DNA from 3 places in the Leptolyngbya sp. 7M genome. Region 2 is predicted to be linked to each of the others. Evidence: predicted binding sites of a transcription regulator. Region 2 holds the regulator's gene; each other region holds the start of a gene.

Region 1 (9,866 bases), 1.9 Mb from region 2:
TATCGGGAAATACATCTTTCGCCATCCGAAACCCAGCAAGCGTTTTCAATGGCTCTTTTCCATCAAATTCGCCGCGTTTCTGATCAACAGTCGTAACAACACACCTTGCACATGGCTTTACAACACGGAATATTGCCTCACGGACCTTTATCCGTGCCCAGCCGTCCTCTTCAAACGGATCACTTCCCTGAACCACAATATTTGGACGAAACCGGTTCATAGGCAGCGGAAGCTTCTCTCCATACTCTTCCGAATGATAACGACCCTGTAAACGCTCATTCAGCTCCGCCAACGATCCTTCTCCGATAAGCAAAAGCGGATAGCCGTCTGCAAAGCTCACGATGTCATCGCCCCGGTCAAACCTTTCACTGACATGCCGTTCCGCGTATTCAGGCATACGCACCAGCTTGCAATTTCTTCTAAGCACATCCGAGAACCACTCACTGACCGCCCCGCGATATACTTCTGCCAAAACTTCGCTTCTCCACACCCGGACCTGGAGCCGTTCTCCAAGATCAGGCTCGAACGGTATTTGAATATCCTCAAATCCGTTGGCTGACACGACCAAACCGCCTTCAGTTAAACCGACAGCAATAGTAGCCATTGCCGGTACCTCCCGCTGCGTAAAAAACAGCCCCTCCTTGTCGGTCAGCATCCATCTGCGGTCAAAACGCAGACCACGCCTTTCCACTATCGCACTTTCGAGAGGAATTCCAGCCAGAGATTTGATCGGATAAATATTTATCTCAGAAACTTTCACACTATACGTGAATTCATCGTTCGTCGACGAAATTAGCCACGGCAGAAATTTCGGAGGGTTTTGCAAAATATGACAATATCATTATCAAGTTTTCTACACCCCACTGTTCACTATTGACAAGTTTAACCGCGTTTAGTAAATTAGCACTCATTGAGCGAGAGTGCTAATCTTATTAAAGACTTTCGTCTCAATTCGATATCTTATTACTAATAAGACCATTTACAAAGGAGTAACCATTATGGCAACTACCATAAAACCACTACACGACCGTGTGATCATACGCCGGATCGAAGAGACCGCTAATCAGACGGCTGGCGGACTTTTCATCCCGGACACCGCAAAGGAAAAACCACAAGAAGGCGAGGTTATCGCTGTAGGCGAAGGCAAGTATAAAGATGACGGCACGCGTCAAACGCTTGATGTCAAAGCAGGTGACCGCGTTCTTTTTGGTAAATATAGCGGTTCTGAGATCAAGCTCGATGGTGAAGAATATCTCATTATGCGCGAGGACGAGATCCTCGGCATTATCAGCCGTGCGGGAGCAGCCGCGTAGGAGCGACGGCCTCAGCCGTTCCACTCTTGACAAAACAAAACGCCTAAAGGCGTCACTCTTACTTTTGGGAGACAGATTATTATGGCAAAACAAGTAGTTCACGGAGAAGATTCACGCGCGGCTATTCTGCGCGGGGTAAATCAACTTGCGGATGCGGTAAAAGTTACCCTCGGACCAAAAGGCCGCAATGTTGTTATCGACAAGAAATTCGGTTCACCGACCATCACCAAAGACGGCGTAACCGTTGCAAAAGAGATCGAACTCAAGGACACGCTTGAGAACATGGGAGCACAGATGGTGCGTGAGGTTGCTTCGAAGACCTCTGATGTAGCTGGTGACGGTACGACGACCGCTACTGTGCTCGCACAAGCGATCTTCAAAGAAGGCGTCCGCACGGTCGCTGCGGGTGCAAATCCGATGGCCCTCAAACGAGGCATTGAAAAAGCCGTTGAGAAGGTTGTCGGGGAGATCGCAAATCTTTCGAAGCCGGTTTCCGGAGACGCTATCGCGCAGGTCGGCACCGTCTCAGCAAATGGCGATAAGACGATCGGAACCATCATTGCCGAAGCGATGGATAAGGTCGGGAAGGACGGCGTTATCACCGTTGAAGAGTCGAAGACGATGGATACAGCCCTTGAAGTTGTCGAGGGTATGCAGTTCGACCGCGGCTATCTTTCGCCGTATTTCGTTACCGATCCCGATCGTATGGAAGCGGTTCTTGACGAGCCGGTGATCCTTATTCATGAGAAGAAGATCTCTAACATGCGAGATCTTCTGCCGATCCTTGAACAAGTTGCAAAGATGGGCAAACCATTGCTCATCATCGCTGAAGACGTTGAGGGTGAAGCCCTTGCGACGCTCGTTGTCAATAAACTTCGCGGTACGCTGAATGTTGCCGCGGTAAAAGCTCCGGGCTTTGGCGATCGCCGCAAGGCAATGCTTGAGGATATCGCTATCCTTACCGGCGGTAAGGTAATCTCCGAAGATCTCGGTATCAAGCTTGAAGGCGTTACGCTCGAAGATCTTGGCCGTGCGAAGAAGATCACGATCGACAAAGAGAATACAACCATTGTAGAAGGTGCCGGCTCTGCCGAGCGGCTGCGGCGGGAAGTACCAGCCCTGAATCATGCCGATCGGCAAAGCTTAGAAGTATCCGTGCTGGCCGATGAGAAAGTGCTGAAGCTGCGGCGCTGGCATCACGACAGTCAGGTTTTATGCCTGCTGAACTTTAATACCCAACCTAGTTCGATTAAGATGGCCCTACCGCCTGGAACCTGGAAAAAACTGCTGAGTTCTGCTGATCCACAATGGGGTGGTATAGGGGCTGATTTGCCTGATCTGATTTCCACTGAACGCGATCAAACGATTGCCGAACAGCAGCTCATCCTCGGTTCAGAAAGCGTTGCCATCTATGGTAGTGTATAGCACCTGGTAAGCTGGGAGGCTGCTTTGGAGAGGCTGCTTTGGAGATGGTAATTAAACTCACCTTTGCCACTGAAGCCTCCCCCACGACAACGGGTTGATTTCCCGCTATGCTTCCTTATACGCTAACTCCTAATCTGTTGTCGCTGAGAGATTTCACTTTTATCAATAGTGGACATCAATATTGATCAATATCAATTGATCAATATCAACAGCGGTCAATAGCATCGCACACTAGTGGCGATCAAATAGCTTGCGCTACCGCTCAGTGTAAGCTTTGTAAACCCAAAGAAATTAATCCCTGAAAAGTTAAGTCACTTATCCCCCAATTGTTGAACCCTAGCTGTTGCAGCCCAAAACCCATGATGCAAATTCCCCTAGCTACCTACCGAATCCAATTTCACGCTGGATTCAATTTTCAAGCTGCTCAAGCCATCGTGCCCTATCTAGCCGAACTGGGAATTTCAGACCTGTATGCGTCCCCCATTTTCACGGCCAGAACAGGCAGTACCCACGGCTATGATTCGGTCAATCCGAGTGAAATTAATCCAGAGTTGGGAGGAGCAGCAGGATTTGAGGCACTGTCAATAGATTTGAAGCACCATCGCATTGGCTGGCTCCAGGATATTGTCCCTAACCACATGGCATTCGATAGTCAGAATTACATGCTAGTGGATGTTCTGGAAAACGGCCCAGATTCCCATTATCGTGATTTTTTTGACATCGATTGGAATCATTACTACGGTGGCATCAAAGGACGAGTACTAGCCCCATTCCTGGGTAAGTTCTACGGAGATTGCTTAGAAAGCGGGGAGTTGCAGCTCAAATATACTCAGAGTGGACTATCGATCAACTATTACAATCTGTGCTTTCCGCTCCGCATCGAGTCCTACAGCCATGTTTTGATGTATGACCTAGCGCGTTTGCGGGAGAAGTTAGGCAGAAATCATCCCAATTTTGTTAAGCTGCTCGGCGCTTTATATATGCTGAAGTATATCCCTTCTGGAGAAGAAGGCAGAGAGCGCTATGATCAAATTTTATTTATCAAGCGAATGCTGTGGGAACTGTGGAATGACAGCCCTGAAGTTAAACAGTTTATTGAAGAAAACATTCAGGTATTCAACGGTGAACCAGGCAACTCAGAGAGCTTTAACCTGTTGGATAGTCTGCTCTCCGAACAGTTTTTTCGCCTCTCCTACTGGAAAGTGGGAAACGAAGAACTCAACTATCGCCGCTTTTTTACCGTCAATGAACTGATCTCACTGCGAGTAGAAGATGAAAAAGTATTTGATGCGACCCATCGCTTCATCCTAGAACAGGTGAGCCAAGGTAAATTTACGGGCCTGCGGGTTGATCACATTGACGGCTTGTATAATCCAGTACAATACATTAGCCGTATTCGGGAACATTCACCGGATGTTTACCTGATCGTAGAAAAAATTCTTGAGCCGCACGAAGAGCTGCCCCTTAACTGGTCGATTCAAGGCACGACTGGCTATGACTTTATGAGCAAAGTGAATGGCCTATTCTGTCAGCAAGCCAATCAGCTTGACTTCAGCGCTGTTTACTATCAGTTCATCGGCAACTCTACCCCCTGCGAAGCTCTAATCGATGAGAACAAACGGCTGATTATTGGCAAACATATGGCAGGTGATATTGACAACCTAGCCCACTTACTAAAACAAATTTCTGACCGTTACCGCTACGCTAGCGACTTTACCATGTATGGCTTGAAGCGAGCGCTGGTAGAAATCCTGACGCTATTTCCAGTGTACCGCACTTACATCAGCCAGGAAGGTGCCCGCAAAGCTGATCAGGAACTAATCCGACAGGTGATCGAAGAAGCCAAAGAAAACATTCCCAACTTCATCAATGAGCTATGTTTCATCGAGAAGTTTCTGTCACTGGAGTTTGATGATCGCCTCACTGAAGAGGATAAGGATCAGTGGCTGCATTTCATTATGCGCTTGCAGCAGTTTACCGGCCCCCTAATGGCTAAAGGCGTAGAAGATACAGTGATGTACGTCTACAACCGTCTGCTATCACTCAACGAGGTGGGTTCTAATCCAGGTGAATTTGGCGTTTCGGCAGAGGATTTCCATACGTTCAACCAAAACCGCTGCACCCAGTGGCCCCATGCTATGAACGCCACCGCTACCCACGACACCAAACGTGGCGAAGATGTGCGTACCCGCTTAAATGTTTTATCGGAATTGCCCGAGGTGGCCTATCAGCGCCTGCACTCTACATCCACGATGGCGGCTCAGGTGGCGCTTGCGGCTCAGGTGAAGCAGCTGATCATGACCCACTTCAGCCCCCGCTATGCCCCTGGAAATGCCATTGTCCTCGATGACTTGCTAGCCGAAGCAAAAGCGATTTTTCCCAGGACGATGATGGCACATGACTTCTTTACTTACGAGATTCCGCGCCGTCAACCAGCCGAATTAGCAGTTGCTTCCTGAGATCGATCCTGGTCAAAAATGCTAGGGAAGCTTACAGCCTCGAACAATCTTTGCATCAGAAGTTCAAAGCCATCAGACTAGCTGGAGAGTGGTTCAAAGCAACACCTGAGCTTTTGGACTATATTAGCCACGTTTAGAGGCCCTTTAAGGTTTATCTCAAAGTAAAGGAGTATAATCTTGGGGTTTAGCGCCTAACGTCATTTCCTATCTCCGCTTAACCCTTGTTTTTTCTTCAATCCCTCAAAGCGACAGTGGCTGCTCCTACCCAATTAATGTGGGCACTAATTGGTCTAATTCTGACCATCGGTGGCACATTACTAGAAGCATTTATAGTGAGTTTTCCCTGGAGTTGGACCCAGCACGGAGTTCAGGCCCACTCACTAGGAGTGACCTGTCAGATCGCGGCTGTGTTACTCGTGGGTTGTCTCGGAGGCAGCAGTGCGGCGGCTATTTCCCAAATTGCCTATCTGATTCTGGGCTTGACCTGGTTTAATGTGTTTACTCAAGGTGGCGGGTTCGATTATGTCCATCGTCCTAGCTTCGGGTATTTGCTTGGATTTGTGCCTGGAGCCTGGATTTGCGGTTGGTTGGCCTTTCGGCTGCCCCGGCGATTGGAGAATCTGGCATTGAGCTGTTTGATGGGTTTAGCAGCCATTCATGCCACCGGAATCGGATACATTCTGCTGGCTCATGCTGCCAAGTGGCAAGGATTTGAGGCCCTCTCTGTGCCAGAAACACTGATGACCTATTCGGTTACGCCCCTGCCGGGTCAGCTAGCCCTGGTCTGCGCGGTCACGGTTTTAGCAGCCTTTCTGCGGCGTTTGATGCTTTACTGAGGGAGGATCGGCTAAATTTGTGCAACAAATTGCCGTCCAATAGTCGAAGAATCAAGAAGTCCAGCGGCTAGCCCAGTGGTAAATTTGTGACTATGAGTTTGAAAAATCGCCTTTTTTGGGTTGCGGCCTTGGTAGGACTGATAGCCGATCAGGTCACAAAGTTTTGGGTGGTCCGCACGTTTGAACTCAACGAGACTTGGCCCCTATGGGAAGGAGTTTTCCATCTCACCTTTGTGACTAACAAGGGAGCAGCCTTCAGCCTGTTTAGCGAGCGAGGAGAATGGCTGCGCTGGCTGTCGCTTGTGGTTAGTTTAGGATTAATTGCCCTAGCGGTTTTGGGGCCGCGAATGAACCGGTGGGAGCAAATTGGCTATGGCTGCATCTTAGCCGGTGCATTGGGGAATGGGATCGATCGGTTTCTATTTGGGGAAGTGGTCGATTTCTTAGATTTTCGCCTGATTCGGTTTCCGGTTTTTAATCTGGCAGATGTGGCGATTAATATCGGCATTCTTTGTTTACTGATGGCGGCTCTCGTGCGGCCCCCCACTACAAACGGCAATGGCAAGCGGCCTTCAGTTTAACAGCCGTAATTTGCTATTTCGCGCAATGCATCTGCTCAGTCAATTGCAACGGGTTTGGCTTGAAATCGAGCTGCCCAAGTCGGACCGAATCGGTTCTCATCATTGGCGACATTCTATGTCATAATCTTTAACAGAATTTTTAATATTTCTATCTCAAGTTTTCTCCCCCAAGTTTTGTTGTGTGAATGAGTACCACCAATGACTACGGAAGCCGTTGATCTCAAAACTCTCGATCGGTACGAATGCAAGGCTTGTGGTTACGTCTATGAACCTGCTAGAGGGGATGACAGCAACGACATTCCCGCTGGGGTTCCGTTTGAGGAATTGCCTGAAATCTGGCGCTGTCCTGTGTGTGGAGCCAGAAAAACAGCATTCAGCAATGTGGGTCCGGTTGGCAATCCCTCAGGCTTTAAGGAGAATCTGGGCTATGGATTTGGCGTCAATACTCTCACGCCGGGACAAAAGAATATTCTTATTTTTGGCGGTTTGGCTTTGGCCTTCTTGTTCTTCATTAGCCTTTACGGACTGAGGTAAGTGGCTGAAAAGCGCTTCTGCAAGTCAGGTTAAGCTCGTTTGGTGTTTAGATCGCAGTTTTGTTAGTTGGTATCTGTAGTTAAGTCCGATGCGCTCACTTCTAAAGTCCTTTCAAACCGTTATTGTGCTTGTTGTCGCTGTGCTGCTGTGCAGTGGCTGTGCCCGAGGGTTTCTACCTTCAACCAGCTACAATCCCTGGCAGCCAGTTTCCCTACCCACCGAAGAAACCCTTTCCGATGTTTCGTTCATTGACTCAAATCACGGTTGGCTAGTGGGCAAAAACGCCACCCTGTTGGAAACTAAGGATGCAGGAAAGACCTGGGATCTGCGAGCGCTTGATTTAGGCGATGAACAGATCTACATAGACTTTCGGCCGCATTTTTCACCGTCTCAAAATTCTTTATCACGTCCAGCCCGCCTTCGGTCGTTACTTCGCCGGGTTTTTCTGGAACCAAAGAGACGGCGTCGGGCCGGGTGCGCGTCGCGATGGCGATCATTTCGTCAGTTGCGGCCATCTCGACGTTCAGATATGTTGTTACAACATCGCGCAGAAGCTCGATATCGCGGTCCTGAATGTGTCGCCGGTCGCCACGAAGGTGGACGGTAATTCCGTCGGCACCTGCCTGTTCGCAAATGACAGCGGCGGTTACGATCGACGGTTCGATGGTCTTTCGTGCTTCGCGTATGGTCGCAACATGGTCGATGTTTACGTTGAGTTTGGCGGTCATAAAGGCAGTTTAGTTAGGAACAAAAGGAATGTCACGGATCGCACTTGAGCAATGGCGGATCTGCTTCGCTAGATTCTACTCAATATCGACATTGTATTTGCCGTTTCGGGCGTTTCGGCGTATCTGTCGGACCTCGTCAAACATTCGAATGCTGTCGCGAAGCACGTTTACCTTGCTGCGATCGTCGTTGTTCCAGCGAACGGGGATCTCCATAAGCCGCAGGCCGTGGAGTCGCGCAACATAAAGAAATTCGACATCAAAACCGAACCGATCGATCTTCATTACATCAAGCAGCGGCCGAAATTTTGGCATCGAGAACGCCTTGAAACCGCATTGTGTATCCCAGAATGGCATGCCGGTCATCAGACGAACCACAAAATTGAATACCTTTCCGCCCTGTTCACGCCGCCACGGCTGATGTGTACCTATGAGCGAGCGGTCCAAAGCTCTCGAGCCAAATGTAAGGTCGTATTCTCCCGATCTGACCGGGTCGATCAATTTATTCAGTTCTCCGATCGGTGTCGAGAGGTCTGCGTCGCTGAACAATGCGATATCTGCTTGAGCAGCCCCAAGGCCTGTCCTGACTGCGTAACCCTTGCCACGATTGCGTTGATATCTGATGACCGAGACCGTCTGAGCGGGAAATTCACCTGCAACTTCTTCAGCGGCGGCTGATGTGTCGTCAGTAGAACCATCATCGACGATAATAAGCTCTGACCGGATATTGTTGGCAGATACGTATTCAAGTATCTGACGGATGGTCGCTCCCAGGCGATCCTGCTCATTAAATGCTGGAATTACGATCGAAAGTTCCGGTTCCATTGACAAAACGATTATGGTATTTGGTTGTGTTTGAAAAGTAAATTGGAGTTGCCAGACTAAGTATTGGCTGCAACCCGTTACACGATTCAGCCAACTAAATTGTGTTATAATTTCGCTTCGATGATGCTTTTTTGAGGTATTTTTGATGAACTTGCGTTTTGGCCTGATCGCTTTGATAGTAGTGGCACTAGGTGCCGTGATCGGTGGAACTTTCGGTAAATTGCCGTCAACGTCGGCAGACAACACAATGACACCCGCCCGAGTTGTAGCGGATTACCGAGAGGCTCTTGACGTGATCGACAAGAATTATCCGACCGCGATCGACCATGAGCAGATAACGGACACCTCGATACAGAGCATGCTCTGGTCGCTTGATCCCCACTCGCAATTCTTTACGCGAGAAGAATTTCGAAAACTGACTGAGGAGCAGGCATCACAGTTTTACGGAATAGGTGTGTCGATACTTCAGCATCGCGACGGAGTTTATATCCAATCTATCCTTCCGGGAACCCCGGCAGATAAGGCCGGCCTGAGATACGGGGACAAGTTTCTGCAAGTTGATGGGAAAAGCTCTCTAGAATGGACGAGTGCAGAGGTTTCCCGAAATGTTCGCGGTGAGAGAGGTACTACTGTAAAGGTCAGGGTCGAGCGTGTCGGAGCTTCAGAGCCTTTGGATTTTGAGATAGTGCGGGGAGGCGTTCCTTTGCCGTCTATTCGTAATCACTTTATGCTCCCGAATGGTGTCGGGTATATCGGACTTGTAGGCGGATTTCAGGAGACTACCGCCGAAGAGCTTGATAGCGCTCTTGCAGATCTTTCAAAACAGGGAATGAAGAGCCTCATCCTTGACGTTCGCGGAAATCCAGGAGGGCTTCTTCCTCAAGCGGTTGAGGTTGTTGGAAGGTTCATCCCCAGCGGGCAGACGGTAGTTTCAGTCAAAGGTCGATCTCGGTATGCTCGTACAGTTCAGTTAAGCACGCGCGGGAATCAGCATGGGAACTATCCGCTGGTGGTTTTGATCGACGGACGTTCAGCCTCTGCATCTGAGATAGTAGCCGGAGCGATGCAGGATTATGGGCGTGGCTTGGTTGTCGGAACGGAGAGTTTCGGGAAAGGGCTTGTACAAAGAGTATTTGGTCTGCCCTATCAAACAGGCCTGACGCTTACG
Region 2 (9,866 bases):
TTTGTTGGCGGACGTTGGGTGAACCAACCGATAAAGCACGACATAGGTTTGACCTTGAAATACACACTCTCACCGAATATTACGTTGGACGCCGCGATCAATCCTGACTTTGCTGAGATCGAGGCCGATGCTCCTGTGATCACCGCTAATCAGCGATTTCCAATATTCTTTCAGGAAAAACGTCCGTTCTTTCTTGAAGGTGCTGAGATCTTCCAGACGCCGCTCTCAATATTTGATTCGCGTTCGATAGTCGATCCCGATTTTGCGGCAAAGCTTACGGGGAAAGTCGGCAAGAATTCATTTGGCTTGATGGTCGCTTCAGATAAAGCCCCGGGCAATTTTGAAGAAAACGACAGAAATGATCCGAATGTACGACCGCGGATAGATGAATTTCTTGATAAGAATGCTCTATTCGGTGTGGTCCGGCTAAAACGCGACGTTGGCAAGGAGAACCACATAGGATTTTTCGCCACCTATCGGTCTTTTCCGGAGCAGCGAAATCTATTGGCCAGCTTTGATTCCCGTGTAAAGCTCGGCCCTAAAACAACGGCGCAGTTTCAGCTTGTCGGCACGACGTCTCGTAGGTGCTTCTTTGATGCATCTTTTGAGCCGACTGTTGATCCGATCGGGGCGCAAAGGAATCGCGAGATCTGCGGAACAGGGAACACATCTGCAAATCCGTTGAGCAATGGCACATACAACCGTTATCGGACCGGGAACGCGATCGGGTATTATGCGAACATCGATAGCTCTGATGATACGAATGGCTGGTTTCTAGAAGTTGGCGGACGAACACGCGACTTCAGAGCTGATGTCGGCTTTACGCGCCGGACTGACACGAACTTTGCATTTTTCTATCACCGCAACAGCACAAAGTCACGTCCAGACGCCCCGATCGTAAGAGCGAACTGGGGAAAGTTTACTGGCATCGACTACGATTGGTCAGGGCGCCTGCAGAGGTTCCGTACTGGTTCAAGCCTCGGTGTTTCGTTGCAGCGATCTGCTTTCGTCTTTGTTGAGGCAGGAGTTATTCGGGAGGTGATCTACGAGGAGGAATTTGGGCTGAAACGTATGCCGACCAGGCCGGGCCGATTTGCCGGAGAGCCGACGCGATCTGCATGGCAGCCGTTCATCTACTCAGAATTCAACCAAAAACTGCATAAGCGGTTCAGTTATTACCTTTCTGCAAATTACTCCAACAATGCCTTTGATTATTTCTTCCCTGCAGGTAACGGACAAATAAACCCGGGCGCCGGCAAACAATTTGGAGCACAGGCACAGATCCAATGGACACCGATAGATCCGCTGACTACATCAGTGAACTATCAAAAGAGCAGATTGGTCAGAAACGACAACAGGATAAGGTCTTTCGACACGGACATCGTAGCCTTGAGCTGTGTGTCGGTTTGCCGTTTTACTATTTCCGCACCGGCAAGATTTGCCTTGGCAGTCTGATTCCTAAAAGGGAAGGATATCGTCAATCCAACAGAGAAATTTGGCGAATCGCTTCTAAAAAGATTGCCAAGCGAGCGATTGAATCCTCCAAAAAGATATCCGGGAGGTGCCGGAAAAGTGAGGGTTGGATTCGGGATCGCCGGAAGATTAGGAATTGCGGCACGCGTGTCATTTATAGCTGCCAGAAGAACGAGATCCGCCAGCGATGTGAAAAGCGGGGAGGTTGTGGCCTCTGCACGTCCGCTTCGGGCAAATCCGGAAAGCGAAAAGGTCGTGTTAAGGTCGATCTGGGGCCGGATCTGATTCCTAAAGAATCTGATGTCTATATCATTTATCTCATTTGCGATACGAAGCCTTCGCAATTCGAATCGGTTATTCCTGGCATCTTGCATCGCAGCATCAAGATCGATCTGCTCTGGGCTGACGACAGGTGCATCGGTAGGTATGAAAGACTTGTTCCAATCTGCCGATGTGGGGGCACCGATAAGAAGTTCTTTCAAATTGTTCTCCGCGATCGATACTTGTTGTGTCGCGACCAAAACATCCGCTTCCCGTGCTGCAAGCTCCGTCTCGACCTCTGCTTTAGCAATGGGAGCAGCTGCTCCAGCCGCAATCCTTGCTTCGATCTGCCTTAGGTTCTCACGACTAAGATCCAAGTTAGCAACTCGATTTTGTTGATCGCGCAACGCGAATACCAGCTCCCAATATGCCCTTTGTACAAGTGTTATCGTATCGATCGTCTGACGGCGAAAGTCGAATTCGGTCTGTTCGAGCCGTTTGCTGGCGACCTTTATATTTCTTCGTGTGTTGTCGATCGAAAGATTGCGAAAAAGCGGCTGATTGTATCTTATACCTAGACCAGAGGAATAGATCGCGCTCGAACTGGAACTCAGCGATCCGGAGCTTACTTGTGCCTGTGCAAAGGCGTTCTCTGTGCGACTATTATTGAAGAATACACTATAGTTGCCGCCGCCTGGACGGATCAGACTGAAGACATTTGAATTTACGCTAAAGTCATTTGTCGCGGTCGAACCTGTCGTGGAACTTCGGGTATAGTTCGGCGTAAGGTTGAAAACTGGGTCATACGCACCTTTTAACGAGCGGACCTGTGTTTCCTGAAACCGAACATCATCGCGAGATAATTCGACGGTGTTGTTATTCTCAAGCGCTCGGGCAATTGCCTCGCGCAATGTTAACGGAATGGTTTCGGTGGTCTGAACACCGATCCGTGCTAACGCTTTTGAATCAGAATCATTGCTGCGCCTTTCCGAATTACGAGACTCTGCCAAAAGCGATTCCTTATCTTTGACAACAATTGATTGCAATAAATTTATGACCGCCCCAGTATCGTCCTGAGCCGACACGGACAATGAAAAAGTGAATAGTACGCCCGCAATAATAAGATTGAACGTGACCCGCGAAATTGTCATTAGAAATTGCTCCGATCGTGTTTGTCCCTTGAAACCGAGTCCAAAAACTCAATCGGTTACTACGACTTGGTAACTTTTATAGTTTCAACAATTTTGCGGCTCTGCTGAAGGGTAAATGACCGGCCTCTCAGCTGAGAGCGACTTTTGATGTTTACCCATTTTTGCGATATGGTTTATGGTTTTAACACAACTCACTTCGGAGGCGATCATAACGTAATGGGTATCAAAGTTGGCATAAACGGATTTGGTCGGATCGGGCGCAATGTGCTTCGATCTTGTTTGGGTGACAAGGATATTGATTTTGTAGCGGTTAATGACCTTACGGATACAAAAACGCTCGCTCATCTATTGAAGTACGATTCGGTGATGGGAAATCTTGATAACAACATATCAGCAGAGGGCGACACCATAACAGTTGATGGTGATTCGTTCAAGGTCTTCTCCGAGAAAGACCCTGCGTTAATCGATTGGGAGTCGGTAGGTGCTGATGTCGTGATCGAATCTACGGGGCGTTTTACGAAAGCGGAAGATGCCGGAAAACATCTTCGAGGGTCTGTCAAAAAGGTCATCATCTCGGCACCTGCTAAAGGCGAGGATGTAACGATAGTGCTGGGTGTTAACGAGGAGATGTATGATCCGGCAAGCCATAATATCATCTCAAACGCCTCTTGTACGACCAACTGCCTTGCTCCTGTTGCGAAGGTGATCCACGAAAAGTTCGGCATCAAGAATGCTTTGATGAACACGATCCACAGCTATACAAACGATCAACAATTACTTGATCTGCCTCATAAAGATCTTCGTCGTGCTCGGGCTGCAGGTCTTTCAATGATCCCGACATCAACAGGTGCGGCGAAGGCCGTTGCCCTGGTGATCCCGGAACTTAAGGGTAAATTTGATGGCATCTCGGTCCGCGTCCCGACACCAAATGTTTCCCTTGTTGACGTCGTTATGAATGTCGAGAAGGAAACCTCGACAGAGGAAGTTAATCAGGTTCTCAAGAACGCCGCAAATGAGGAGCTCAAGGGCATTCTTGCCTTCTCAGAAGAACCGCTAGTTTCGATCGATTTTCGCGGTAATCCGAACTCGTCGATCGTTGACGCGGAGAATACTAAGGTGATCGACGGGACGTGTGTGAAGGTTCTGTCTTGGTACGATAACGAATGGGGATACTCCTGCCGAGTACGTGATCTGGTCAAGTTCATAGCTGCAAAGGGACTTTAGTAAAAATATAATACTCCGAAAGCTTATAGCTATTAACTGATAGCTATAAGCTATCCCTGACGAATGAATAAAAAGAGCATCAAAGATATTAGTCTTGAAGGAAAGACTGTATTTATCCGGGTTGATTTTAATGTCCCACTTAAAGATGGTGTTGTCGAAGACGACACGCGTATCCGCGGAGCGATCCCGACGATAGAATATGCGATCGAACAAGGAGCAAAAGTCGTGCTGGCGTCTCATCTCGGCCGCCCCCTTAAAGATAAAAAGAAGACTGAGGAAAAGGGGATAGAATTTGATCCGTCCAAATACACCCTCCGTCCTGTCGCTGAAAAGCTTTCCGAACTTATTGGAAAGGATGTTGCATTCGAGAAAGGTGATGTTCTTGCCCAGATCGGATCTTTAGCATCGGGTAATATCCTGATGCGCGAGAACCTTCGGCTTAACGCAGGTGAGGAAAAGAACGACCCCGAGTTCGCAAAACAGCTATCGAAAGGGATCGATATTTACGTGAATGATGCTTTCGGAACGGCTCACCGGGCACACGCTTCAACAGAAGGCATCACACATTATGTTGATACTTCTGTAGCAGGCCTGCTGATGGAAAAAGAGCTTAGATTTCTTGGCAAGGCACTTAACAACCCCGAGCGGCCGTTTGTGGCCATACTAGGCGGAGCTAAGGTGTCGGATAAAATTCCGGTCATCGAGGCGCTGATAGAACGGAAAGTGAACAAACTTCTGATCGGCGGAGCTATGGCCTATACATTCTTCAAGGCAAATGGTTACACGGTCGGTAAATCACTTGTGGAAGATGAAATGATGCCGACGGCCCTTGAAGTGGTCAAGAAAGCCGAGGCGGCCGGGGTGGAGCTTTTGCTGCCGACAGACCATATCGTGGTTGATTCTTTTGACCCCATAAACTCACAAAAAGCCATCCAGATAGAATTCACAAACGCAGGACATGTTGGACTCGACATTGGGCCGGAAACAGCCGGGGTATTTGCAAACGCCCTGGAAGGAGCACAGACGATTGTTTGGAACGGCCCAATGGGAATGTTCGAAGAAAAACCTTTTGACCAAGGAACATTTGCGATTGCTAATGCTGTAGCGGAAGCTACTGACAAAGGAGCCGTTTCGATCGTTGGTGGGGGAGATTCTGTCGCCGCCATCAATCAGGCAGGGCTTGCAGACCGTATCTCGCATATTTCTACCGGCGGCGGTGCAACGCTTGAATTCTTAGCCGGGGAGGTTTTGCCGGGTGTGGCGGCGCTGGAAGATCGATAGAATTTCGATCAGAACATCGTCATTGGTGCCGATTCACTCTCCTATTGACTCCTAGATCAGTTGATTATATAAGGACATTGTTAGTGCGGTGTCTTTTTGTTAGGTGCTGTCTTAGGGGAGGGCAAGCGATGCGTTCTATCTTTTTTTTAGGCTTGATTATCGTATGTGTCGCGGGAACGTCGCTTGGCCAGCAAGCGTCTAGCCGTGTGATCGTCTGGGGCGGAGAGGAGAGATGCGGCTACCGAAGCCCAGCAATTTCTGAAGAAGAAAGCGTTAGGTGCCAGACTGAAGACACACCCCGAGGTAAGATCAGCATCTTGCACCACAGAGGCCTTTCATTGTTGATGGCGATGCTCGAAGATGATAAATATGTGATCATTGCCGCACAGATCAGTAATGAAACAACTGAACCGATCGGATTCGATCCCGATAAATGGGGAGCCGCATACTACAAGGATTCTCCAAGCTTTCATGAAGGCGCGAGGCCGCTTTCTGCTGAGCTGTCAATACCTTCACGCGATCTAGTTCGTGGGATCGCATCAGGCGCATTGATAGATAGTTCCGGGGACAATTATCTAGCCGGGGTTAGCAGGACCAACACGATCCGAGATCTAAGAAACTCTGAAGGGACCCGAACACGCGAGATCGTACAGACAAATGACCGTGAAGCTGAACAACTTGCTCGAATGCGAACTGAGGCTAGAAAGGGCTTAACCGAAAGGGAACAAGAACGTATCCGCAAAACAGCGCTTACGCAAAAATGGGTCGGCGCGGGGGAGAGCGCAAAGGGCCTTGTTTATTTCAATCGGTTTCGAAAGGCCGGACTGGTGGTGATCAATGTTCCGATCGATGATACGACATATGTATTTCGATTTTTTACCCGTCGCCCGCGTCCGAGAGCATGAGCTAATTTACTCAGATTCGCGATCTCTGACCTTCCGGTATCGCCGTTCAAGACCTGCCTTATTTTGTGCTAATCTCAAAATTTACGCATTGATATTTTCAGATTGTAAGTTTCCTGACTATGACAAGAAAACCGGTTATTGCGGGTAATTGGAAAATGTATAAGCTTATCGATGAATCAGTCGATACTGCTTTGAATTTGAAACCGTTGGTCGCCAACGCGACTCATTGTGACGTGATTATCGCTCCGGTCTTTACGGCACTCAAAAGCGTTGCCGATAGGATTGAAGGATCGAATATCCTAGTTGCGGGCCAGGACTGCTCGACACAGAATACTTTCGGAGCACATACTGGCGAGATCACAGCGTCAATGCTTCTGGACGCGGGTTGTTCCCACGTTATAATTGGACACAGTGAAAGACGGCAGTTTTATGGTGAGACCAATGAAAGCGTTAATCATAAGGCTAAGGCAGCTATCGGAGCGGGTTTGACCGCGATAGTTTGCGTCGGCGAACATCTGGCAGAACGGGAATCGGGTGATGCGGAAAATGTGGTCTCAGAACAGTTATCAGGCGGGCTCGAAGGATTGACAGCCAATGATATGGAACGTATCATAATCGCTTACGAGCCTGTTTGGGCGATAGGTACGGGTAAAACCGCCACGCCGGAACAGGCTCAAGAAATGCATAGCTGTATTCGGCGCTTTGTTTCAAAAGATCATGGCAGTGAAGTGGCCGCGAAAGTCCGGATACTTTACGGTGGCTCTGTAAAGCCAGAGAATATTTCGGAGCTGATGTTACAGGCGGACATAGATGGTGCATTGGTTGGGGGAGCAAGCCTTGATGCCGAAAGCTTTGCTAAGATCGTAAATTATAGGTAGATCGGCGTCTTGGTTGATCCCAATTTTAGGGTCTTGAACAGATGACTGACTATCGAGAGAGATAAAGAGTTGTTATATATACTTTACGCATTATTTTTTATCGCATGCCTTGTATTGGTAGCTTCGGTGCTGCTGCAGCCTGGTAAGACTGATGCCGGTGCTTTGTTCACTAGTAATGTTTCCAGCGCAGCGTTTGACAAATCGCGGCGTGGCTGCAGAATCAAGAGAGCGACTTATTACGATCGTATCGTGGGTTGCATCGTGATGCCCCAAGATCCGATAGGTTCGCCGAGCCGACCAGGTCAGCACCGGTTTTTCTAGCTTTCCGGCAAAATATGTATTATTTAGTTCATCAAAGATCGCGTCGAGATCGAAGTGATCCCCGGTCGGCCCTGTAACTATTTTCCTGCCGCGGTCTCGCCGACATTCCAACGACCGTTGCCGCACCTCCTCTTGCTGAATATACTCCGAGTATGCCGCAGAAAGCCGCTTTGCGGCACGCCGCCTGAAAAGCTTCGCAACAAGAATGAACGCCAGTGATCTATGCGCGGACAATGGCATTCCACGACAGATCTCGCCGATACGAACAAGTGCGATACCCGATCTTATCCTAATTGTGTGATTTATACCCACATACGGGTAATATTCCACGCGAACAGGCGGCGGGGTTCGAGAATTGTCGTAATGAGAGAAGGCCTCTGAGTATAGATCTGCTATCTTTTTTAGGTCTTCATCACCACTTGTGTTATTCACCGTTAAACGATTATTTGTTGACATCAAGGGCAAAAGAGTGCTATTCATTTAGTTGGCTGATCACCTCGTAGAGGCATCAGTTCTGATCATAAGATGACAAGATGCCGAACCGCGAATATGGCCTAAAGGTTGAGGATACCCCAAATTTTCCAGACGTTCGAGGCCAAACCATCCTTTCGGCGATCATCAACGAACATTTTGTCACGGGCGAGCCCGTTGGCTCTAAGGCTATTGCGGATAGATTTGCAAATGCGTCAGGAATGAGCGCGGCAACCATTCGCAATGTGATGGCCGAGCTAGAAGAAATGGGGTTTTTGGAACAGCCGCATACTTCAGCCGGTCGGATCCCTACCGATGCTGGATATCGGTATTATGTTGACAATCTGCTGGGCGTTCTGAGCATTTCCAGTGACGACCTTGGCCTTATCGGCGACGAGTTCGGACTTAATCCGAGCGAGTTTGTCGAATGCCCGGATCGGCTGATGGAACGCACTTCGCAATTGTTATCTGCTCTTTCAAATAATGTAGGAATAGTGGTCAGCCCCAGCATTGCAAATGACCGCCTTCAACACATCGAATTCGTTGGTCTTTCGGAAAACAGGATCCTTGTGGTGCTTGTCTCCCATCCGAACATTGTGCATAACCGGATAATCCGGTTGAAGGTCAACTTCACGAAAGATGAACTCGAGCAGGCCGCAAATTATCTGAATAGTGAATTTGTCGGTCGCAGCCTTTCGCATATCCGTTCGGAGATACTTAGGCTGATGCACGAGGAGCGATCGATGTTCGATAAGCTGCTTCAGAACGCCGTTATCTTGTGTTCAGAGAGCATTGATAACGCCACAAACAGCGAAGGCGACGTTTATGTTGATGGAACGACCAACATTCTTACAAAAAGAGATTTTGCAGATCTTGAACGTCTTCGAGAACTTCTTGCTACTATTGGAGAACGATCGAGGCTCTTGCAGATCTTGAACGAATGCGTTGATAAGGAGAACGCGGCAAATGGTGAGGTACAGGTTATGATAGGCAGTGAGAACCGAACACCTTCATTCAAAAATTGCACGCTTATCTCAGCCCCTTATCGAATCGGCAACGGATCCGCCGTTGGAACATTGAGCGTTCTTGGTCCGACCCGCATAGAATACGCGCGAATGATCTCTGTCATCTCATACGTCGCGCGTGTGCTGGAAAGAATGCTTTCACGCGATATTTCCGCAAATTGACCATCCCTCCTCAACGCCGTCCAACGGCTGTCCATTCACGATGAACCCAGACCCGGATAAAAAAGAGATAGAATCATTGATCGATGAATCATACAGCGGCAGTGACGATGCCTCGTCGGTCGATGATTTCATTCGCCAACTTGAGGCCCGCGAAAAAGACCTGCATATAACCGCTGAAACATCGATCATCGAGATAGCTGAATCATTCGACGACGCGAACCTGCCTGATTTTCTTGTCCAAGACCTAAATGTACCAGCCGAGATTGGAACAAATACTTCCTCGAAAGAAAGTTCGAATGAGCGCGTAACCCAGCTTGAGTCAGAGATCGAGAAGCTGCGTGGGACCATCTCTAACATGGAAATTGAGAGGGCGGAGATCTTTAAGAATTCCCAGCGGCGGGCAAAAGATTTTGAGAATTTCAAAGCTCGCTCCGAACGCGAGCGCCGTGAGACCTTCCAGAACCAACTCGCCAACCTGGCTACCTACCTGCTCCCAGCGTTGGATAATTTCAATCGCGCGATCGACTCGGCAAAGGGTATCAACGAAGCAAAAAGTGTTGAATTTCAGCATTTTTTTGACGGAGTGGTGCTGGTGAACGAGCAGATCTACGACATCCTCGGAAAGATGGGAATAGAGACTATCCCGACCGTGGGGGAGTTTTTTGACCCTCATCTGCACGAAGCGGTTGCAACAGATCCTCGTGAAGATCTTCC
Region 3 (9,866 bases), 3.3 Mb from region 2:
TCGATGATCACTTCCTTCATTTCAGGATCTTTCTCACCGCGTACCGAGATCAGATAGGCACGACCAACCCAGCCGATCCAGCCTGCAATATAGAGGAACAGGATACTAGGAATCAGAAACTCACCGGCATGGCTAAGGCGGCCATCTACAACCAGGTGAGGTAGACCTTCGGGTCCACAGAGAACCTGTGAGTTAGCATAATTTTGAAACCGCTCTTTCGCTTGAGGCGTCTTTGCATTTGCCGCCCGCTGCAAGAACGCTTTGGACTCACCACAGGGGGTCAAATTAGCTACATCTGCCGATGCAGGAGCGCTAAACGTAACCCACAGGAAAAGAACAAGCACTAGAGCAAACAATTTTCGCATGGAATTGTTTCCCTTTATTTACAAAAAGCAGAGATTTCGTACAAAACGTTAAGTAATTCGCACAAAAAAATTGGGCTGTGAGAGCAATCATACCCCCAAGGTCTGCCCAGTAAAGTTAAGCTCTTAAAAGAAGTTTACTTAATTGTTGGCAATTGTCGGCGACAGCCCGGAGTTTGCCTATTCACGTCCCTGGTTTATCCCTATGTCAACCGTCTTAGCAATTGAAACAAGCTGCGATGAGACTGCTGTAGCCATTGTGCAAGAGCGGCAAATTTTGAGCAACGTCGTCTCTTCCCAAATTCAGGTGCATCAGCCCTATGGTGGCGTTGTACCAGAAGTGGCGTCGCGGCAGCATGTAGAAATGGTGAACTGGGCGGTTGAGCAGGCTCTACAGCAGGCCGATTTGGATTGGTCTGGCATTGATGGCGTTGCGGCCACCTGTGCACCGGGGTTGGTTGGAGCCTTGCTAGTCGGGGTGACAGCGGCTAAAACCTGCGGTCGGCCTGCAAGATCTGCCCGATCTTCAGCGTCAGGGCTTCCAGAATTTGCTCTAACAGCGACTCTAGGGCATCGTTGTTGATCAGATCAATGGCGCGAAGAAAATGACCAAACTCACTAGTGATTTGATCCAAAAACTGACGAAACTGGTCAATAGGTAGATCTCGCACCCGGTTGGTTAAATCACCCTTACGGTTCACAAGCGAAAAAGCAGCCAACATACCATCGGGAGAGCGTGTAGGGGGCATAACTCAGACAGGGAACAGAGTACGGACGGGAAGCTCTGCCAAAACGAACCAGTCAGATCAGCGAACCGAAGCCAAGTCAACTGAAGCCAAGCAAACTAAACAACGAGCAAACTGAACAACGAGCAAACTGAAAATGAGGAACACAGAGTCCAGGCCAGACTCACAGAGCGAATGCAAACACCTGGGCGGTCCCAGTGGGGATTCGGTAGTACCGACATTCCACAATCCTAGACGAATCCAATGAAGCTCAGCGAATCACAGAACCGGTGGTCAGAACTTGATGACTAGAACTTGCAATTAGAACTGGCTAGACGCTGCTCCTTGCTGAGGCAAAACAGCGCTACCCCCGTTATAGGCGATCTGCCACCGAATAAACAGTACCCATGCGGGGAAAATTGATTTAGACGCAGCGACTAACAGGGAACTACGAACTGGCTGAGCTAGCACCGACTCCATGCCGTAATTTGCCGTAATTTGTCGTAATAATGTTGTGCAATTCAGGTTCCAGTTCAACGTCGGTACTCATCACCACAATCGCCGATTAGTTGATACAGATCGCGTGAACGATTCAGGACTGTTTCAAGCAGAGTTTGATCTTCATTATCTAACGAAAAATTGAATACTTGGGCGTTGTCTGCTAAATGCTCAGCTACCCCTAACCGTGCGCCCACAATCACCCCGCCCACTGCCGGCTGCTCCAGTACGTACCGCACAGCCACATTGGCAATGCTGACTCCATGTTTTTGGGCAATGGTTTGCAGCCTAGACAGCAAGGATTGAAACAGGGACCAGTCGCCCCAAGCGTCGATCATATTTTTGTACTTGCGCAGCGAAGCCGTATCCAGATCCCAGCGGCCCGGTTCGGGTTGACCCAGATACTGCTCAGATAGCAAACCACCGCAGAGACTGCCATAGGCAAAGAGCTGGATGCCGTGCTGCTGACACAGATTCGCCATCGCCACCTGAGGCCGCCGATCGATTAGCGAATACTGTACCTGGTTGGAAACAATTGGAATGCCTTGGTCGAGAATAATCTGCAAATGCTCGGTATCAAAATTAGTCAGCGCCAGATGCTTGATCTTGCCGGCGGCCTGTAGCTCGGCCATATATTTGAGTGCATCCAGGTAGCCGGAATCGCGGTATTCCCACCAGTGAAATTGCAGCAAATCCAAACTAGCTACATCCATCCGCCGCAGTGAAATCTGGATGTTTTCTTCCACGATGGCGTGAGTCATTCGCCCCGGACGCGGCACCCACTTAGTAAAAGCTTGAATTTGATTCAGGGCTGCTTCGCCGCGTTGCGCCTTGAGCTGACGACGAAATTCACCGATAAAGTCTTCCGCAGGACCATAGTGATCGGCCAAGTCCCAGGTCGTGAAACTGGCATCCGATCATTTATCACAAATAGCCCTGACATTTGCTGTCCTTGAGATAATCGCTCATAAGCAAAGTCTGGCATTGTTGCACGATCATGAGTTAAGAGAATACGCCCATTGCTTGCTGCCCAATCTAGAATTGCTGGGTCATCCACTTTTCGCAACCCAACATCCTGAACACGCAATAAGTCAAGATCTGGTTGACGAAGAAACAATCCTCGCACAATATCGCCATTAAAATTTTCATCACTCAATAGCCTCAGCATAACAAGGCTTAAGGAGTTTGTTGTGCTAGAAGTCTGGCTCGAATCAAGTTCAGGTCAGGCTGAATTTCTGAAAAACGTTGACGAACAGATTCTGCTAGACGTTCGCGCTCGTTCAGATAGGACTCTATTTCTTGCTGATGCCGAAGATAATAACCAATCGTGAGGTAAACGTCAGATAGAGAAAGCGTTGAATATCTTTGCACAATGGTTTCTGGAGAAGCACCATCCTGGAATGCTCGGATCACCAGTTCTAGCAAAACCCTTGAATCACCAATCCGAATTGCTCCTGTTTCATCTTCCCTAAGTGGTGGGGATTCGCACTCCAAAACAAGACTCACAATTCAATCTCCATATAGCGACTATTAGAGCAGGCTTCAAGCTGAAGGCACTGCTCTAATTATACCTACTAATCCTGTGTAGTTCCCAGAATGATCTTTGAAGAGTCAAGTTTTGTAACAGTTGTAAGTAATTGATCGCTACTCTGCAATAGCTGATCCCATCCAGTTGCGTTAATGTGCTCCAAATGTTCCATTCGTAACTGGTGTTGGTCAAACACCCAATATTTGATGCTTGGAATAAGATACCGAATAAAAGCCATCCACTCTGCATAGTTAATCGCTAAAGGATTGCCCTGCATCAATGCAATTTTCCCAGCATTCCCCAAGGTCGCAATACCATGAGCCATCAGTAGCATTGTTCGGTACTTTGGATGAGAGGCTAGATCAAATTTCGTTTCCCCATATTCAGAATAATGTCTCAACATAATATACGCACGAAGAGCAATTTCGATAACCGCAGGTGTAATTCCAGAAACTAGAAAATGCCTGAAATCATATCCATTTAAATACATCCATCGAGCAATCTCTCCAACTGTGCGCCCCTTCTCTCCAAAGCTACCAATATTAATCCCCTGAATTAACGTCATGAAGGGTGCTGGTAAACCCATTGGTGTAGCCACATCAGAAATCAGGTGTCCAAGTTGGCGAAGGATTGCTTCAATGAGTCCAACAGGTTCAAGATTAGACCAAACGGCTCCTTGCATCCATGTATGGGTATGAGTCAGATTATCGTAGGAGAATCCAGTAATCGTTCCTCGCATAATATCTAAAACACCAAAAACAAAGCCGAGAACTGGATCATGCCCCAAAGATTGAAAGCGATGTGATTTAGGAAACATTCCAGCAATACGTTCAACTCCGTCTGCACCTGCGTAGCTCATTGAGTCATAAGGAACCTTACAAGTCTCAGAGAGATTTTCTGCCCACTGAGCAAACCAATCGTTTGACTTTGTGGTGTCATAGCTCTTCAGCCACTCAGTTATAGGGCTACCTGCTTGACCAGCATATTCGCCTGTTGTTAGTGTTGTAGCATGAGCAAACGTATCAGGCATTGCGGGCTAGCATTCTATCCGGTGAGCTGCCCCCAGGGGAACGTTTAGTCGAAACTCAGTTGGCCCAGCGCTTGCAGGTCAGCCGCACTCCGATCCGGGAAGCAATTCGGCAGTTGCAAAAAGACGGCTTGGTCACTGCCGACGGGTTGGGAGGATTGCAAGTCACTACCATTTCTGCCGTCGATGCCGCCCAGCTTTATGATTGTCGATTGGCGTTAGAAGAACTGGCTGTAGCCGAAGCGTGTCTACACGCCGACTCGGTGCAATTACAGCAGCTCGAAGGCTACGTTTTGCAGGCTGAGCAACTGGTCCAAGAGCAAACCCCAGCCCTGAAGGTGATGGATCTACTCGACCTTGACTATGGATTTCATCGCTTAATTGCCGAAAGTTCGGGAAACCGCTGGCTGGTGACGCTGCTCGATCAGGTATTTGACAAAATGATGCTGCTGCGGGTGCAGACCACTCGCCATAATCCCCAAGTGCTAGAAATTCGCATTGAACACCGGCAGATCTATCAAGCTATCGCCCAACGACACTCGGCAGCAGCAGTAGAAGCCATCCAGAGCCACTTACTCGCTAGCAAGGCTAGAGTTGTGGATGAGTTACAGCAACTGCATCAGCCTCTAGATACTACAGAAACTGCTGTTGTGTAGGAGGTTGTGTAGGAGTTGGTTGAAGGGAAAGACAGTACAGCCTCAACAACCTCACCAGTGGATACAAACATGGCGCAGATCGGATGTCCGATCAGGATCGATCACATTGATAGTGGCTGGAGTCATATCTAAAATCCGTTCACCGTCCCAAGGACCACGGTCGTTAATCCGTACTTTTACCGAAATCCCTGTGTGCTGATCTACAACCGTAACCCAGGAGTTAAACGGCAACCAGGGGTGAGCCGCAGTCAGTTGATTGGGGTCGAAATCTTCGCCATTGGCAGTCAGTTCACCCTGATCATAATAGGCAGCGACTCCGCATTCTGTTCCTGCTTGAGCAGCATCAGCTATGCCAAGACAGCCAAATAAGGTAGTTATGAACAAACGCAAAATACTTAGAATTCGCATAATTAATACCTGCTTTGTCTCTGTTAATGCTGGGTACCTAATTCCGTCAACATATCGCGTCAAAAACAGGAACCACACGGCTCCAGAAACAGCTCGAACTAGGGACTAGAGCGTGTAAAAGCACATATTCTGGTGTTCGGAATTCTGATGGTTGGATCTTGATGGTTGAAAGCTTATCATATATCTTTCAACTTGCCTCTCAAACCTATACAAAAGGCGATCGCAAAGATGGATGCACCTGCGTTCAGTTCAATTTCAAACCGAACATTAAATGGATAGGAAATTTACATCCGAGTACAAACTTGTACTATGCCTCAGAGAAAGTTCATAGTGTTACTTCGTGTAAAGTAGCAAACTTCATTTCAAACCCAGAGTACTTTTTTTCAACTTTACTAAAAGTTCAAGAAATTATTCTTACGACTTGCTCTAACTTCACTAAAGCCATACAAGCTATCCGTAAAGCACAGAAGGCTACTGAACAGGCCATTGTTTACCTCACCTATTTACCTCACCTATTTACCTCACCTATTTACCTCACCTATTTACCTGTTAGGCTAGGGTCGCTAGGCAGGGGATCGACTAAAGCGTGAGGCAAATTGTTTTTTACTGGAGCAGTTTTTTTCAGAGGTAGTATATTCATAATCCTTCTCAAAGATGGATAGGAAGAGTGAAACCAAGGTTAGTGTTTTTAAGCTATTTCAGTGATGAAATCCGGTGAAGATGATTCTGTATCTTGTAACTTGTAAAACATATGCTCCACCTCAGTCGGAGGTGAGATCCAATCAATGTTCAAATTTTACTAAGCTAAGAAATCAAAAGCAGCCGCGATGGGGAAAGGAAGGGCTGTAGAGCGGCCTGAGTGACTAGAGTTCTGTCAGTCAATCGGGTAGATCAACATTAAATCAGAACTGGAACACAACAATAATGTCAATCAATAGTACAGCCTTTTTCAGGCTAGTGAAGTACGAAAAACGGGGTGCAGGGGCACTGCTCCTGCGTGGGGGTGAAACCCGCACACCCCCTGTACCTCAGATGAGTGAAAAACGCTGTATAAGGTATAGCTAGTAAACTCTTCGAGCAATAGCTTGGCACTTTAGTGTTGTGTGTACCTACTAATTTACGGTCATATTGAAGTCATATTGAGGTCATATTGATCTACTGGCTTCGTGATTTGGCTTCGTGATTGAACTTCGTGATTGAACTTCGTGATTCACTGATTTAGTTTAGCTTTTAGTTTACTAAGGTTTTATTAAACACAAAATCGATGTGTTCTGCTGCACTTAGACTCTTAATATCGAATCTTGCCAGTGACAGACGGATGCTAGAGTGACAATCCTTAGGGTAAAGAAGGAACTGCAATAGGCTTTGTTTCTATGACTAGCCATCTTTCTTCTGCCGCAGGGCAACCGCTGGAACCGGCAAGCCCTATTATCAACCCAATTGGCCCACCTCAGGTTACGAAGCAGCTTTCAGAGAATGTGATTTTAACCACAGTTGATGACCTCTACAACTGGGCGAAGATGTCTAGTCTGTGGCCGTTGCTTTATGGTACGGCCTGCTGCTTTATCGAGTTTGCGGCTTTAATTGGCTCTCGTTTCGATTTTGATCGATTTGGTTTGCTTCCCCGCGCCAGTCCGCGCCAAGCAGATTTGATCATACTGGCTGGTACATTGAACATGAAAATGGCTCAGCCAACCCTGCGTCTGTACGAGCAAATGCCCGATCCAAAATATGTGATCGCGATGGGTGCTTGTATGATTACAGGCGGTATGTTCAGCATGGATTCACCCACGGCAATTCGGGGTGCAGACAAAATTTTGCCTATCGATGTGTATATTCCTGGCTGTCCACCGCGCCCGGAAGCTATTATCGATGGCATTACTAAACTGCGCAAAAAGATCGCCAATGAGTCGCTTCAGGAACGAGGCTTTAAGGGGCAAACCCATCGCTACTACACAATTAGTCACAATCTGAAGCCAGTTCCTGCCGTTCATACAGGAGCCTATCTGCGCTCGGCAAACCGATACAATCCACCTGCGGCTGTCGCTGAGGCCATTGGCATGCCTATCCCTCCGGCGCTGGCAACCGAACCTCAAAAGGAAATTTCTCTAGTCGATTCCCAAACTGAAGCTCGGCTTGAGAAGGAAGGCACGGTGGAATAGCAACTAAGTACCTCGGCAAACCGATTAATCGTCTCTGTCTCGTATCCCGAAATCAGCAGATCAAAGGGAACTGCCTGTACCACTTCTGCGGCTACCCAGCGTTTGCGATAGTGTCCCTGCTCGTCGGTATAGAATTCGGTATGACCACCGAACTTTACCTCAACGCTAGCAGCCTGTTCCAGCTCCCAGATGGTTCGGGTTAAATCATGTTCATCCAGGGCAGACGATGCATCGTCAGGTGCGTCAGGTGCGTCAGGTGCATCAAGCCCACCAAATTTATCATCGTAATAAATCCCATATCCAATTGCAGCAAGGCCAGCGGTTGTGTAGGCTTCCAAATTACTGCCAACTAGACAACCTAAACCGTCCATCTCCTGCCCTGACCAGTTTTCCTGATCACAGAGCTGGTCTAAATTCAGCCCCAATTCCTGTAGGGCTGGCCGGACTAGATCGAATAAACCCAGATTGGCCAGATGATTTTCTAGCTGCAACCCCACGGCATACTCAGGAGAAATCTCAACCCGCACGGGCTGGATTTGGGCCGATGGCTCAGTGGAACTGAATCGCAGCAGACATGCTCGCACCATCGCTGCCAAGGCTACATAGGCATCTGCGACGGTAGCGGTTTGTAGGGTTCGATGTCGGATGTGATACAACATATCCACGAACGCCTGTTGAAATATTCGGATGTTGAAGGACTCGCGAGTTGCAATTGGAATAATCTTTGCCATCGCTGCATCTATTGCTGAGATAGGATTGGGTGTACTATCTACCTGACTGGCTGTACGAACTTCCAGAGACGGATCAGCTGGATTTAAGCTACTAAATGCCTTCGGTGTTGCCAAGTCTGCTGTTGATTCAGCGCTCTCCGCAGTAGCTCCTGCAGCTGTCACCTGCGCATCTGTCACTTGTGCATCTGTCACTTGTGCATCTGTCACCTGCGCTTCTTCAAATTGCTCAGCGTCTTGATCAGCATCCTCTTCAACAATTTCAGCTTCTTCCGTTAGGTTCTGATCGGGCGAATAAGCAGCTAAATCTAAAGGTTCCTCTATTTCGCTTACTTCAATTACCTGATCAGCCTGCTGTGCTGCCATCTCGGACAGATCTGTATTTTCGATCACATTTTCATTTGTTGAGTTCATTTCGTCCTTTACAGTTGATGCAATCGTTTCTGGTTGATTGACTACAGCCGTTTCTGTTTCAGCCCTTTGTAATTCTCGCCCCACCAAATCGGGGAAATTGGACTCAGAGCTATCCCCTTCCAGATTCAAAACTGCTCCAGACCTTGATGACCAAATTCCTCTCGTCAAAACCGCAAGCCCTGCGCCCAACAGCACCACTGGCAGTAACCATAAAGCATTAGCAGAATCCATACTGCGTAAAGTTGCTGACTTATCGCCCCAACTTGCTAAGGATCAAACGTGAAGTGTTAAAACTTTTGAAAGATTTTTCAACATTGTCTTAATATGCTGCGCCTTAATATGCTGCGCCTTAATATGCTGCGCCTTAATATGCTGCGCGCTCACCGGCCAAGTGGTTCCAAGTCAGTTTATTCTCTCAGACAGCAGCCAACCTTAGAGGTGATATGAAATACATCATCCAGTATATAAACTCTGAAAACTGATTACATCCATATGTTTATAAAAAAGCTAGCTTGTCCTGAATTTTAGTCTCAGCTTGGTTTTCCAACGTTTGATAGAAAAAGTAAGACATGCCGCCCAGTCCCACTAAAGCTCCACCCAGCACGTAGAAGAATAGCTTGGAGCCAATTGAGTTTCTCAGCCGCACCCGCAGTTTTCGCGACTGGGGGACGACTACATTCGGCAAAGATCCGGACAGCCATTCATTGGGCACTTCTGTGGCTAGCGGTGCTGCCTGCGAATTGGCCTGTAAATCTGACACCTGCTCATCTGCTGTCATCGATTTTTGGGACGTAACTCGTTCAGATTCGGTCGCATCTACCCATCGCATGGCTTCATTTTCGGCAACAACGGCGGGTGTTGATTGGAGCGGTTCCAGATTTTTGGGCGAGGAATGATTATTAGTGTTGGCGGAAGTTGGTTCGGAAGGAAGCTGAGACATGACGTAAACCTTATCTTCGACAGAAGTGGATTTGAGCATTCACTGATTGACGCACAATTCGTAATTTATATCCGGCAATTCGTAATTGTGGAGTCTATGGATTGTGCTGATTTGTGGAATTTAATCTGTATTTATTTTCGAGAAAGTTGGTGTAGGTGCATGGTTCACTGATTTAGATTATGGGTTGGTTTGTCAGTATCAGTAGATCGAAAATGAATTCGTTTGAATCCCTAGACGTGGGTTTGTTCGCGCAGCGTGTGCATAGCACAGTCCCCTTAAATTCCCCTAAACCCCAGCGGGGATGCGCCTTCGGCGTAGATGAAGGGGGACTTCAAATCATGGTTGGTATGTGCTAGGCACAGGCTTCGCCTATGGTTCCCTCCTTTCGTAAGGGGGCTAGGGGGGATCTCAACATGAT

The links. The regulator HrcA, encoded in region 2, represses chaperone genes, less so after heat shock. The targets are predictions, from matches to a motif close to ANTTAGCACTCNNNANTNNNGAGTGCTAANT.
Region 1: the regulator HrcA is predicted to act here: its motif matches at 899-929, upstream of groES (co-chaperone GroES).
Region 3: the regulator HrcA is predicted to act here: its motif matches at 5,295-5,325, upstream of JVX88_RS27440 (septal ring lytic transglycosylase RlpA family protein).

Annotation. Positions count from the first base shown of each region.
Region 1 covers NZ_CP070897.1:3,831,477-3,841,342, reverse strand. Annotated here, with positions in the region: gene JVX88_RS19420 (MOSC domain-containing protein) at 1-760, opposite strand, end outside; gene groES (co-chaperone GroES) at 996-1,313, shown strand; gene groEL (chaperonin GroEL) at 1,392-2,738, shown strand; gene treY (malto-oligosyltrehalose synthase) at 3,098-5,197, shown strand; gene JVX88_RS44235 (hypothetical protein) at 5,248-5,334, shown strand; gene JVX88_RS19400 (biotin transporter BioY) at 5,419-6,033, shown strand; gene lspA (signal peptidase II) at 6,126-6,614, shown strand; gene JVX88_RS19390 (rubredoxin) at 6,813-7,148, shown strand; partial or broken gene JVX88_RS44230 (YCF48-related protein) at 7,237-7,443, shown strand; gene JVX88_RS19380 (pyridoxine 5'-phosphate synthase) at 7,448-7,876, opposite strand; gene JVX88_RS19375 (dolichyl-phosphate beta-glucosyltransferase) at 7,952-8,698, opposite strand; gene JVX88_RS19370 (S41 family peptidase) at 8,844-9,866, shown strand, end outside.
Region 2 covers NZ_CP070897.1:1,939,460-1,949,325, forward strand. Annotated here, with positions in the region: gene JVX88_RS09205 (carbohydrate binding family 9 domain-containing protein) at 1-1,455, shown strand, start outside; partial or broken gene JVX88_RS38175 (TolC family protein) at 1,953-2,885, opposite strand; gene gap (type I glyceraldehyde-3-phosphate dehydrogenase) at 3,102-4,109, shown strand; gene JVX88_RS09215 (phosphoglycerate kinase) at 4,173-5,390, shown strand; gene JVX88_RS09220 (hypothetical protein) at 5,519-6,295, shown strand; gene tpiA (triose-phosphate isomerase) at 6,415-7,173, shown strand; gene JVX88_RS43960 (hypothetical protein) at 7,300-7,494, shown strand; gene hrcA (heat-inducible transcriptional repressor HrcA) at 8,028-9,152, shown strand; gene JVX88_RS09240 (nucleotide exchange factor GrpE) at 9,193-9,866, shown strand, end outside.
Region 3 covers NZ_CP070897.1:5,260,561-5,270,426, reverse strand. Annotated here, with positions in the region: gene JVX88_RS27475 (Photosystem I reaction center subunit III) at 1-365, opposite strand, end outside; gene JVX88_RS27470 (hypothetical protein) at 568-945, shown strand; gene JVX88_RS27465 (aldo/keto reductase) at 1,621-2,475, opposite strand; gene JVX88_RS27460 (DUF5615 family PIN-like protein) at 2,391-2,753, opposite strand; gene JVX88_RS27455 (DUF433 domain-containing protein) at 2,762-3,091, opposite strand; gene JVX88_RS27450 (hypothetical protein) at 3,160-4,143, opposite strand; gene JVX88_RS27445 (GntR family transcriptional regulator) at 4,143-4,796, shown strand; gene JVX88_RS27440 (septal ring lytic transglycosylase RlpA family protein) at 4,848-5,204, opposite strand; gene nuoB (NADH-quinone oxidoreductase subunit NuoB) at 6,578-7,366, shown strand; gene JVX88_RS27430 (glycogen/starch/alpha-glucan phosphorylase) at 7,297-8,739, opposite strand; gene JVX88_RS27425 (hypothetical protein) at 9,005-9,448, opposite strand.